DNA from 3 places in the Pseudoalteromonas sp. A41-2 genome. Region 1 is predicted to be linked to each of the others. Evidence: predicted binding sites of a transcription regulator. Region 1 holds the regulator's gene; each other region holds the start of a gene.
The links. The regulator MetJ, encoded in region 1, represses methionine synthesis genes. The targets are predictions, from matches to a motif close to TAGACGTCTAGACGTCTA.
Positions count from the first base shown of each region.

Region 2: the regulator MetJ is predicted to act here: its motif matches at 1,998-2,015, upstream of metK (methionine adenosyltransferase).
Region 3: the regulator MetJ is predicted to act here: its motif matches at 1,873-1,890, upstream of IT970_RS03750 (methylenetetrahydrofolate reductase).

Region 1 is NZ_CP065231.1:3,110,785-3,115,286, reverse strand. It holds gene rpmE (50S ribosomal protein L31) at 178-393, shown strand; gene IT970_RS14050 (malic enzyme-like NAD(P)-binding protein) at 918-2,159, shown strand; gene metJ (met regulon transcriptional regulator MetJ) at 2,282-2,602, opposite strand; gene metB (cystathionine gamma-synthase) at 2,826-4,091, shown strand; gene metL (bifunctional aspartate kinase/homoserine dehydrogenase II) at 4,096-4,502, shown strand, end outside.
Region 2 is NZ_CP065231.1:670,474-674,975, forward strand. It holds gene IT970_RS03215 (diacylglycerol kinase) at 59-463, shown strand; gene metK (methionine adenosyltransferase) at 745-1,896, opposite strand; gene tkt (transketolase) at 2,164-4,155, shown strand; gene ppnP (pyrimidine/purine nucleoside phosphorylase) at 4,487-4,502, shown strand, end outside.
Region 3 is NZ_CP065231.1:796,142-800,643, forward strand. It holds gene IT970_RS03745 (DEAD/DEAH box helicase) at 1-664, shown strand, start outside; gene IT970_RS03750 (methylenetetrahydrofolate reductase) at 871-1,827, opposite strand; gene IT970_RS03755 (M16 family metallopeptidase) at 2,085-4,502, shown strand, end outside.

The sequences.
Region 1 (4,502 bases):
ACCTACCAACAAATACTGAACGTTTGATGACTTGTTTATTTTTTTAGCTAAAGATGAATTTAAAGCTTGTCGAGAGGCTGCTTGAGCTATAAAATACGCGACCTATTAATTGTATTAACGACGTATGGTGCCAGACTTCGGGTTTGGAGAGCGATGCGGCCTTAACTAGAGGTTCCTATGAAAGAAGGTATTCACCCTAAGTACGAAGCTATCACTGCAACTTGTTCATGTGGTAACAAATTCGAAACTAGCTCTACTTTATGTAAAGACATCCACTTAGACGTATGTTCTGAGTGTCACCCGTTTTACACTGGTAAGCAAAAGATTTTAGACACTGGCGGCCGTGTTGATCGTTTCAACAAGCGCTTCGGTGCACTTAGCAGCAAGAAGTAATATCTGCTGTTTAGTTGAAAGAAGTACCCTTTGGGTGCTTTTTTTATGCCTGAAATTCAGAACCATTCTTTTTTATATCCCATGCCTACACGCTTTATGTGCATAACTATTTCTGCTTGTTATGCCCAATATATCGCTAATAATGCAGACAAATAGTGATCCCTTCGCTATATTTTGAATGATATAAATGATTCCAAAAGTTGTAAAAAGTAACAATTTATATGAACTTCACCTATAAATGCTGTTAAGTTCGTTAAAGTTGCTCATTTTGCTAAGTTTCGGTTATTTGCTGTGTTCGTGCCTATAAAATACAAAAACAGGTGCTTAAATGGCCACAAATAGATGAATTTTTATCTGTTGTGAATTAAAACTATGTGCAGAAATTGTTGGGAAATCCTTTAAAATTAAGCGATATAGCATATAACAGGATAGACCTGATAATACTTGGAATTTTTATATATTACAGGTATCGTACAGATGCAAGCCCTCTCACTTTTTAACTTATTGCAGGATACTATCGCGTTATGTCAGATTTTCGTGAACAAGCATTACATTACCACGCTCACCCCGTTCCAGGTAAAATTAGTGTAGAACTAACTAAACCAGCAGAAACGGTTAATGATCTCGCTCTAGCATATAGTCCAGGTGTCGCAGAGCCCGTCCGTGAGATAGCAGCCGATCCAGCAAATGCCTATAAATACACCGGCAAAGGTAATATGGTTGCGGTTATTTCAAACGGTACCGCAATTTTAGGCTTAGGCAATTTAGGTCCGCTTGCATCAAAACCTGTGATGGAAGGTAAAGCACTTTTATTTAAACGCTTTGCAGGTTTAGACTCGATAGATATCGAAGTAAAACACCGCACGACAGAAGACTTCATTAATACTGTTGCAAATATTGCCGATACGTTTGGTGGTATCAACCTAGAAGATATTAAAGCGCCAGAGTGTTTCGAAATTGAAAAAGCGCTTATTGAGCGTTGTAGCATCCCTGTTTTCCACGATGACCAACATGGTACTGCAATCGTAACAGCAGCAGGCATGCTAAATGCGCTTGAAGTACAGGGTAAAGATATCGAAGACGCGATTATCGTGTGTTTAGGTGCCGGTGCAGCAGCGGTTGCATGTATGGAACTACTTATTAAATGTGGTGCATTGCGTGAGCACATTTATATGCTTGACCGCAAAGGCGTGATCCATACACGTCGAGATGACTTAAACGAGTATAAATTGCTATTTGCTAACAATACCGATAAGCGCACTTTGCAAGATGTGATAGCCGATGCTGATGTATTTGTTGGTGTATCTGGCCCTAACTTATTAACCGCTGAAGATTTAAAACTGATGGCAGATAAGCCGGTGGTTTTTGCATGTTCAAACCCTGATCCAGAAATCGCGCCAGCTGTTGCACACGGTGCACGTAATGATTTAATTATGGCAACAGGGCGTTCTGATTACCCTAATCAGGTTAATAATGTATTGTGTTTCCCATTCATTTTCCGCGGTGCGCTTGATGTGCGTGCGACATCAATCAATGATGAAATGAAAATTGCAGCGGTGCATGCTATTCGTAGTATTGCGAAAGAGCCTGTGCCTAACGAAGTGCTTAAGGCGTCGGGTGTTGATTCACTTGAGTTTGGTGCTGAGTACATTATTCCAAAACCAATGGACCCACGCTTATTACCACGTATTGCACGTGCTGTTGCAGAAGCAGCCGTTGAGTCTGGTGTGGCGCAAATTGACATGCCAGAAAACTACATGCGTTAAATAATTAGGTACCTATTCGTTTGATTAAGCGGGTAGGTATAACTAACTGCAAATAAAAAACTCAGCCAAGGCTGAGTTTTTTTATGTCTGAGAAATCGGCTACGATCCGGTGGCCGAAATATTTACTCTGAATCAAGTACGGGGATATCTAACCCCATTTCTTGCATAATTCTTTTTACTTCTTCAGGTACTTTTTCAGGGTTATCTTTACGAAGGTCGTCATCATTCGGTAATGGTTGACCTGTAAAAGCGTGTAAAAAGGCTTCGCACAGTAGCTCACTGTTAGTGGCATGACGAAGATTATTAATCTGACGACGCGTGCGCTCATCAGTTAATACTTTTAATACGTTCAGCGGAATTGATACGGTAATTTTTTTTACTTGCTCTGATTTTTTACCGTGTTCTGCATATGGGTGAATGTATTCACCGTTCCATTTAGCCATAAGTTGTTTCGTTGCCTCGGTTGTCAGTTGTTTACGCCTTATCCACAGCGCAAGATGCGGAAATTCTATCGCTTTAAAAAAGATAGTCAAATACTAGTTATTTAGCCATCTAGTCGTGTAAATGTATAAACTTCTATGTAATGGCGATAAATGCTTTGACTTCTCATATTTGATCATCTAACCTTTTAGACGTCTAAACATCCAATTCTAAGTAGGTGATGAAATGAGTGAAAAAAATAAAGCGACGATTGCTGTTCGTCATGGCATTGAAGCCGATAAACACCACGGTGCAGTCGTTCCACCAATTTACTTATCAACCACTTATTCGTTCGCTGATTTTGATACTAAGCGCCAATATGACTATGGCCGCAGTGGTAACCCTAACCGTGATATTTTAGCCGAAACACTCGCTGAACTAGAGGGCGGAGCTAAAGGCATTATTACTGCGACAGGCATGGCGGCTGTTCACTTAACGACACAGCTTTTGAATAGCGATGATACCTTGGTTATTCCACATGACTGTTACGGCGGTAGCTATCGTTTATTTACCTCATTAGAGAAGCGCGGTTTACTGAAACTAAAAGTGCTTGATTTAACAAAAGCTGAAAATCACCAAGAAATCTTAGCGATAAAACCTAAACTGATCTGGATTGAAACACCCAGTAACCCCATTTTACGCCTAACAGATATTAAAGCGATTACCGCCATTGCTAAACAATCCGGTGCACTTGTTGCGGCTGATAACACGTTTTTATCGCCGGCCTTGCAAAACCCGATTGAGTTTGGTGTTGATATAGTCGTGCATTCAACGACTAAATACATTAACGGTCACTCTGATGTGGTTGGCGGTGCTGTTATTGCAGCAACGCAAGAGTTGGGTGATGAACTGGCTTGGTGGGCAAATAATATTGGTATTACGGGTGCACCGTTTGATAGTTATCTTACTCTGCGTGGTTTACGCACTTTAAATGTGCGTTTAAAACAGCACCAAGAGAATGCGTTTGCAATTGCAGAATATTTAGAAGATTCACCGTTTGTGAGCCAAGTATATTATCCCGGTCTCGCTTCTCATCCTCAGCATGCGCTCGCTAAAGCACAGCAACGCGGTTTTGGTGGCATGGTGAGTTTTGATATTAAAGGCGACATTAATGATGCTGCGGCTTTTCTAACAGGCCTTAAAGAGTTTAGCTTAGCCGAATCATTGGGGGGCGTTGAGAGTTTAATTTGTCACCCTGCGACCATGACTCATGCTGGAATGGAGGCAAAAGCTCGCTTAGAAGCAGGGGTGGGTGATACGTTAATTCGTATCTCTGTTGGCATTGAGGATGTAAAAGATTTAATTGCCGATTTAGACCGTGTTTTCAATTTAGTTAAACCAGGTCAGGGGCAGCAAGCCACTCAGAGCAACGCGAAGCAAACGCACACGCAAGCCAATACGCAACAAAGCAGCACTTTTAAGTTAACGCCAGCACATACGGCATTGTGGTAGAAAAATGGTAAATATTGTTCATAAATTTGGTGGCTCAAGCTTAAGCTCTGCAGAGCGTTATCATGCTGTGGCAAATATTGTTTTAGCAAATACGCAGCAAGGTGATTGTGTGGTGGTGTCTGCATCGGGCAAAACAACCGACACCTTGGTAAAACTTTGGCAAAGTTATCAACAGCAAGATAACCAAGCGGTTAGTGATATTTTATTGCTGATTGATAATAATCAGCGCGCCTTAATAGAGCAGCTGTTAGTAGCAAAAAACAAGCAGCAGGCATTGGCACAATTAAAAGATGAGCTGGCGCTATTAAATATACTTATTGCTAAACAGCAACTACAAGAAGCCGTGTTGCTAGCACATGGAGAAGTATGGTCTGCGCGTTTATTAGCGGGCTATCTAAATCAGCTGGGTGT
Region 2 (4,502 bases), 1.1 Mb from region 1:
ATGACATTTTAGGTATTTATGAATATTATCTGCGAAGTTTATTCGTACTAGGAACAGCATGAAAGAACCCAAAATCCCCTTGGTCAATAAACCCAACGGCATTGGTATTGGACGTATTTTAAAAGCCACAAGGTGCTCAATTAAAGGTTTTAAGGCCGCATTTAAAGAAGAGTCAGCTTTTCGCTCAGAAATTTATTTAGGGGTGTGTTTATTACCGTTATCGGTTTTTCTGGCGCAGTCACTGACTCATTGGCTCGTGTTGTTTATTCCGTATTTATTACTGTTGATTGTTGAACTACTCAATTCGGCCATCGAAGCGCTGACTGACAGAGTGGGGATTGAATATCATGTACTGTCTGGGCGCGCAAAGGATATGGCCTCGGCAGCGGTGACCTTGTCATTGGTTATTTTAGCGCTGGTTTGGCTGGTGGCGATGTATGAAAAGATAATGACGTTACTGTAATTAATACCAATCGCAATAATACTTAATCATTTTGAGTGATGAAACCAGTCGCTATCTGCGTTAATAATATCTGATTTACGACTGCATGGATGCAGGAGGTAGAGCAATGCAGGAGCAATTGCAGAGAACAACTAAATAACTAAATTTTTGCCTTGTTATCAACGCGGTTTTATTGCCTTAAAGTAGATCCCTTAATTAAGCGCAATGGTATAAAAATTTAGAGTAAAAAATTAAACACAAAAAAAGCGCCAAAATGGCGCTTTTTCAGTCTGTATACCCTATTACAGGCCAGCAGCTGCGCGAAGTGCGTCTGCTTTGTCTGTACGCTCCCAAGGGAACTCTTCACGACCGAAGTGACCATAAGCGGCAGTCGGTTGATAGATAGGACGCTCAAGATCAAGCATTTGGATTAAGCCGTAAGGGCGTAGGTCGAAGTGCTCACGCACTAATTCGATTAGACGTGCTTCTTCTAATTTACCTGTACCAAATGTCTCGATGCTGATAGATGTTGGCTCTGCAACACCGATAGCGTAAGAAACTTGAAGTTCACACTTGTCAGCAAGACCCGCAGCAACCATGTTTTTAGCAACGTAACGTGCCGCGTATGCAGCGCTACGGTCAACTTTTGATGGATCTTTACCTGAGAAAGCACCACCACCGTGACGCGCCATACCACCGTATGTATCAACGATGATTTTACGACCAGTCAGACCACAGTCACCCATTGGGCCACCGATAACGAAACGGCCAGTTGGGTTGATGAAGAATTTCGTTGCGCTAGAGATAAGCTCTGCTGGAAGAACCGGCTTAATGATGGTTTCCATTACCGCTTCTACTAGGTCGTTTTGTGAGATTGAATCACAGTGTTGCGTTGAAAGAACAACAGCATCAATACCTACCGGCTTACCATTTTCATATGCAAATGTTACTTGTGATTTTGCATCTGGGCGTAACCAGTTAAGCTCACCGCTTTTACGAACTTGCGCTTGACGCTGAACTAAACGGTGTGAATACGTGATTGGTGCAGGCATTAAAACGTCAGTTTCGTTACATGCATAACCAAACATTAAACCTTGGTCACCCGCGCCTTGGTCTTCTGGACGTGCACGGTCAACACCTTGGTTGATGTCTGGAGATTGTTTACCGATAGTGTTTAGGATTGCGCACGAGTCAGCATCAAAACCCATGTCTGAATGCGTGTAACCGATTTCACGTACAGTTTTACGTGTAATTTCTTCGATATCAACCCACGCGCTAGTAGTGATTTCACCACCCACCATAACCATACCAGTTTTAACGTAAGTCTCACATGCAACACGGGCATGAGAATCTTGCTCTAAGATAGCATCTAGAACCGCGTCAGAGATTTGGTCCGCGATTTTATCCGGATGACCTTCAGATACAGATTCAGAAGTAAATAAATGTTTTGCCATTGTATTTCTGCTCACAAATATTGCGCTTCACTAACGTCGGTAATAGCGCTAAAAAATTAAGGGGCGTATTTTATCTAAAACAATTATGTTTGCATAGTTATTTTACGCCTAGACGTCTATTTTAAATTACTAATAACATTTCGTTCTTAATAAACAGTGGTAATAGACCCATTTAATACGGATTTTTAATTGCACTGCACCCATACAATAAGTAAGAATGGGGCTTAACAAACAACCAGCGCAAATACATTAAAGGTAGGAGAATTCATGCCATCTCGCAAAGAACTTGCAAATGCTATTCGCGTCTTATCAATGGACGCAGTACAACAGGCCAACTCTGGCCACCCTGGAGCCCCTATGGGCATGGCAGATATCGCAGAAGTACTATGGCGCGATTATCTAAAGCACAACCCGACGAACCCAGAGTGGGCAGACCGTGATCGCTTTATTCTTTCAAATGGCCACGGTTCGATGCTGATTTATTCTCTACTACATTTAAGTGGTTACGACTTACCACTTGAAGAAATTAAAAACTTCCGTCAAATGCATTCAAAAACACCAGGGCATCCAGAGTATGGCTATGCACCAGGTATTGAGACCACTACGGGCCCATTAGGCCAAGGGATCACAAATGCGGTAGGTATGGCAATTGCTGAAAAAGCGCTTGCTGCTCAATTTAACCGTGAAGGCCACGACATCGTTGATCACTTTACCTACGCGTTTATGGGTGATGGCTGTTTAATGGAAGGTATCTCTCACGAAGCCTGTTCATTAGCGGGCACATTAGGCCTGGGTAAACTTGTTGCGTTTTGGGATGACAATGGCATCTCTATCGACGGTGAAGTAGAAGGTTGGTTCAGCGACGACACACCTGCACGTTTTAAAGCATATGGCTGGCACGTGGTGAGTGATGTTGATGGCCATAACCCAGAGGCCATCCGCGCAGCAATAGAAGAAGCACGTAGTATTACCGACAAGCCATCATTAATTTGTTGTAAAACAGTGATTGGTTACGGTTCACCTAATAAGTCGGGTAGTCATGACTGTCATGGTGCTCCACTTGGTCATGATGAGATCAAAGCGGCACGTGAATTCTTAGGCTGGACAGGCGAAGCATTTGAAATCCCCGCTGATATCTACAGCGAATGGGACGCAAAAGAAAAGGGCCAACAGCTAGAATCAAACTGGGACGAAAAGTTTGCGGCATACGCAAATGCACACCCAGAGCTAGCAGCAGAATTTAAGCGTCGTACAAATGGCGAATTGCCAGCAGATTGGGCTGAAAAGTCACAAGCGTACATCGAAGAGCTGCAAGCAAACCCTGCAAACCCTGCAACACGTAAAGCTTCACAAAATGCACTGAATGCATTTGGTCCATTATTACCAGAGTTTATGGGCGGCTCAGCTGACCTTGCTGGTTCAAATTTAACAATTTGGGATGGTTCAAAAGGCGTAACAGCAGACGACGCAAGCGGTAACTACATCTACTACGGTGTCCGTGAGTTTGGTATGTCGGCAATTATGAATGGTATTGCACTGCACAAAGGCTTTATTCCTTACGGCGCAACATTCTTAATGTTTATGGAATACGCGCGTAATGCGGTACGCATGGCTGCATTAATGAAGCAACCAAGCATTTTTGTATACACGCACGATTCAATTGGTCTGGGTGAAGATGGCCCTACGCACCAACCAGTAGAGCAAATTGCAAGCATGCGCTTAACGCCTAATCTTGTTAACTGGCGTCCGTGTGACCAAGTTGAGTCTGCAATTGCATGGCAACAAGCGATTGAGCGTAAAGATGGCCCAACGTCATTGATCTTCACACGTCAAGGTCTTGAGCAACAAACGCGTACTGCACAACAGTTAAGCGATGTGAAAAAAGGTGGTTACGTACTGAGTTGCGATGGTGAGCCTGAGCTTATCCTTATTGCAACGGGCTCAGAAGTGCAGCTTGCACAAGACGCCGCTGCAGAGCTTCGTTCACAAGGCAAAAAAGTACGTGTGGTTTCTATGCCTTCAACTGACTTGTTTGATGAGCAAGACGCAGCCTACAAAGAAAGCGTATTACCAGCAAGCGTAACACGCCGCGTAGCTATCGAAGCGGGCATTGCAGACTACTGGTACAAATACGTAGGCCTAAATGGCGCAGTAGTAGGTATGACGACATTTGGTGAGTCAGCACCTGCTGGTGAGTTATTCAAGCACTTTGGTTTTACGGTTGAAAACATCGTAAACAAAGCAAACGCTTTGTTCTAAGCTTTAGTCGCTAAAATTTAAAAGCCCGCGCGGTCTTAGCACTGCGCGGGCTTTTTTATGGATTTTTGCTGCCAGTCAAAAGATTCGATACATACCCGACAGATCAGCAATAATTATCACTGCTACTTGGGTACTTAATACCGTAGGGGGCGTTATTAGTGTTTTGGTGAACACATAGGCACTCTCTTTGTTTTTTTAATTGCTCAGTGTATAAAAGATAATAAAAAATCAGCTCACATATAGAGGTTAATTGAATAATCTTCAGTTGCTGCTTACTTAAAATTCGGGCAGGCTGAAATAAAGAAGATTATAAAACATAACAGGAGTGAGTATGACTCAGTTTGACA
Region 3 (4,502 bases), 1.2 Mb from region 1:
CAGCATTTTTGAGCTAAGTAAACAGTTGTTGAATGATCCTAAGTTAGTTGAGGTTGATAAACGCAATTCGGCTGCTGTTGAAGTTGAACAGATTGTGTATGCGGTTGATGAGGATCGTAAACGCGAACTCGTTTCACATATGATCGGCATGAAAAATTGGCAACAAGTACTTATATTCACCCGCACTAAACAAACGGCCGATAGTCTGGCAAAAGAAATGTGTAAGGACGGCTTAAAAACGGAGTCTATTCACGGCGATAAAAGCCAAGGGGCGCGAGACAAAGCGCTGCAAAATTTTAAGACGGGTGTCACTCGAGTACTTGTCGCTACAGATGTTGCGGCGCGTGGCCTTGATATCGCCTCATTAAAGTATGTAATTAACTACGAACTACCCTATGTTGCAGAGGACTATGTTCACCGTATAGGGCGGACAGGACGAGCGGGTGAAACTGGGTTGGCCATGTCATTGGTGAGTATTGATGAGCAATGGTTACTGGATGAAATTGATGTTTTATTAGATACACGCTTAACACCACAATGGCTGCCAGGGTACGAGCCTGATTTAACAAAAGAGCCAAAACAAGTCCGAAAAAACACGAATAAGGCACGACGCTCTCGTGACAAAAAACGTATATTAGGGCAAAAAAATCCTAGGCGCCGATAGATTAAGCTGTATCAGTGCTAATTTAAGGGAGCCTAAATTAGCACTAATCAACACGCTAATAGCATAAAGTCGTATGTACATTAGCTTGGTGAACAAAAGCGTTTAATGAACTGTTATGCTTACCCGCATTTTCTTTGCTAGCGACCACGTTTTCTTGTTTTAAAATCGCTGTTAATTAAACGTATTGGTATAAACACGCACATTATTTAAGCGATTTGTTTTTCGGCTAGGTTTAATTCCATGGTTGCTTTAAGTAAGCGGTAAAGATTAATTGACGCATCAATTTCTTCTTTACGGTTTGTTAAGCTCTCAATATTTAAACCAAGTGGCACCGCTAAATGTGCGCAGCTTTGTAATATGAGGTCAAGATTTTCACGGCAAATGCGTACTGACTCACTCAATGGATTTGCAGAATCAAGCATGCGCCATTTTGTTGCCTCCGGTACAGAGATACCCAGCCACTCCATAAAATCTAACGTTTTCTCACCACCACAGGGTGTAAACGTTAAAATTATACGCTTAGGTGCGATGCCTAACGCTTTGCAGCTACGTGCATAGCTAGTGATTAAATCAATGGTTGCTTGTGCGTTGTAGACGGCTTGTGAAATAAAAAACTTACAACCTTGCTCTGTTTTTTCTAATAGACGGTCATGCTCGTTACGTTTGCTTGCATGGCGTTCAGCAATAGTCACACCGCCAAGAAACACATCATTGTCTTGCTTAGCAAGGGTGTTGTAAGCATCCGGTAAACTTAGTTTGATATCACCATGCGAAGATGGGCTGCCTACCAAGACTAGATTTTTTAAATCAAACTCATTACGTGTTTCGTGTAGCCAATCGGTAAATTCAGCTTCACCGCGCTGAGCAACACTTTTGTAAGTAATAACATCTAAATGAGACAGGCTACGCAACAAATGGCTGTACTCACGTGGGTCTACGGTTTCTTTAAATGGAAACGGACGCGGCTTTTCTGTACGGCTGCTCTCATCTTGAATGTCGTAGATAATGACACCATCGTATTCAATTTCATGAAGGCGACCCAATAATTTTTGTGCAATGGTTTCAAGCATGGCTTTATCAGTGCCTGATTTAGGCGGTGTGGTACCAATCAGGTATACACCCTGATTGGTGTCTTCAATTTTCTCTTGTAGTGATAAAGCCATAATCCTCATTCCAGCTCGTGCCTGCGTCTATGGGAAATAATATAGCAGCCATTTAGACGTCTAGATAGATTTTTCTGTTGAAAGTTTTTCAATGAGCATGAATTTAATTCAAGTTGGTGGTGAGGTGTTATCTTAAATTGACACACCTGTTTACATTAATTGTGCCCTTGACCCTCATATTTTCCAGTACTTTCATGCATAATCAAACACAACTGATTATGAGAAAAATAACTAACAAGTAAAATTAAAGGATCATTATGACATTTAGATTATTAGCGACCAGTGTTGCTGTAACGCTTGCTCTTAGCGGGTGTGCGACGAATTCACAATCAAATATGGTTAAAGAAGTCGAAATAGAACAGGTTGTCAGCCAAGAAGATAACCGTGTATTTAGCCAAGATTACGTTTTAGAAGAACTAGAAAATGGTCTTCGTGTCATGGTGGTAAAAACGGATTACCCCGATGTTGTTTCATTACAAATTCCCGTGTCGGTAGGTTCTCGTAACGAAGTAGAAGAAGGCAAAACGGGCTTTGCTCACTTTTTTGAGCACATGATGTTTAAAGGCTCAGAAAAATTCCCACAAGACGTGTATTCAGATATTTTAAAAAACTCGGGTGTTGATAACCGCGCGTATACTACTAATGATTACACCAACTATCATTTAAACTTCTCAAAAGAGCACCTTGATAAAGTGCTTGAAATTGAAGCTGATATCTTTCAAAACCTCACGTACAGCGAAGAACAGTTCCGTACAGAAGCCTTAACAGTGAAAGGTGAGTACTTAAAAAATAATGCCAGTCCAATTCGTAAATTGCTTTCAGCAGTGCGTAACGAAGCATTTGAGAAACATACTTATAAACACACCACGATGGGCTTTTTTGAAGACATTGAAGCCATGCCAGATCAAATGGCTTACGGGAAAGAGTTTTTCGCAAAATTTTATAAACCAGAATATGTATCGTTGGTCATTGTTGGTGATGTCGACCCTCAAGAAACCATGGCAATGGTGAAAAAACATTGGGGTAACTGGAAAAAAGGTGATTACCAAGCAGATATTCCAGTAGAGCCAAAGCAACAAGCGCCAAAATATATACATGAGCAGAATGACGGTTTACCAGGCCATTGGTTGCTTGTATCGTATAAAGGCACTGCGTGGGATCCAACGCAAAAAGATCGCGCCGCACTTGATTTAATCTCACAGCTTTATTTCTCAAATAACTCAGCGCTTTATCAAGAATTGGTGGTTGATATGCAAATCGCAAGTCAAATGTTCACTTATAATCCTGATACAAAAGATCCGGGGTTATTGCATGTCTTTGTAAAAGTAGAAAACGAAGCCGATCTTGCAAAAGCACGTGATGCCATTAACCGCACATATGTACAAGCACGCACTGAGCTTGTTGATGCCCAAAAACTGGCAGACTTAAAATCAAATTTAAAATACAGCTTTATCAATGGGCTTGATTCATCGCAATCAATCGCCTCGACACTTGCAAGCTACATGCATTTTGAGCGTGATCCAGAGGTAATCAATCAGCTCTATGCGACTGCCGATAGCATCACCCCAGAAGACATTAAAGCGATAGCGAATAAATACTTTGTTGATTCAAGCCGAACTACAGTGACGATGTCGGCTTTAGATAACGTGGCAGGATTTGAGCAAGAAGTTGACCTAAACGCAGCCGTTGCAAGTACAGAACAAGCGCCAACAGAGCGTCATTTTAAAGTGCTCGATAAAACCAACAGTTCACCATTGGTTGATGTTAACTGGTTATTTAATACCGGTGCCGCGGCCGATCCAGCAGGTAAAAAAGGCGTCGCCGCATTAACGGCAGCCATGCTTGCGAAAGGTGGCTCAGAAACGATGAGCTATAAAGACATTCAAAAAGCGTTATACCCACTCGCGGGTAGCTTTGGGTATCAAATCGATAAAGAGATGATTTCGTTGCGCGGTCGTGTACACAAAGACAATGCGGCACAGTGGTATGCGCTTGTGAGTGAACAATTACTCAACCCAGGTTTTAGAGAAGATGACTTCAAACGCCTGAAAAAAGAGCTTATCGATAGCATTAAAGCGGGGCTTAAAGCATCAAACGATGAAGAGCTCGGTAAAGAAGTGCTTTATCATCAACTGTATAAAGGCCACCCATACGAAAGCTATAACTATGGTGACTTATCTGATCTGGAAGCATTGACGCTTGATGATGTAAAAGCGTTTTACGACAAGCAATTCACACAATCAAAACTAACTGTAGGTTTAATTGGTGCGATTCCAAGCGATGTAAAATCGGCGATGCTAAAAGATTTAACATCGCTGCCACAAGGCAAAGAAAGCCGTTTAGTAATTCCCGATGCGCCAGCACTGAGTGGTCACCATGCCACCATTGTTGAAAAGTCGGCGCAATCAACAGCCGTGTCGTTTGGTTTCCCAATAGAGACGATTCGTAGTAGTGAAGATTGGACTGCATTATGGCTAGTGCGTTCATACTTTGGCGAGCACAGAAGTTCAAATAGCTTCTTGTATCAGCGTATTCGTCAAACCCGTGGTATGAACTACGGTGACTATGCGTACGTTGAATACTTCCCACGTGGTATGTTCCAAACTAAGCCTGATGCGAACTTAGGCCGCTCTGAGCAAATTTTCCAAGTATGGCTGCGTCCATTGCGCTCTAAT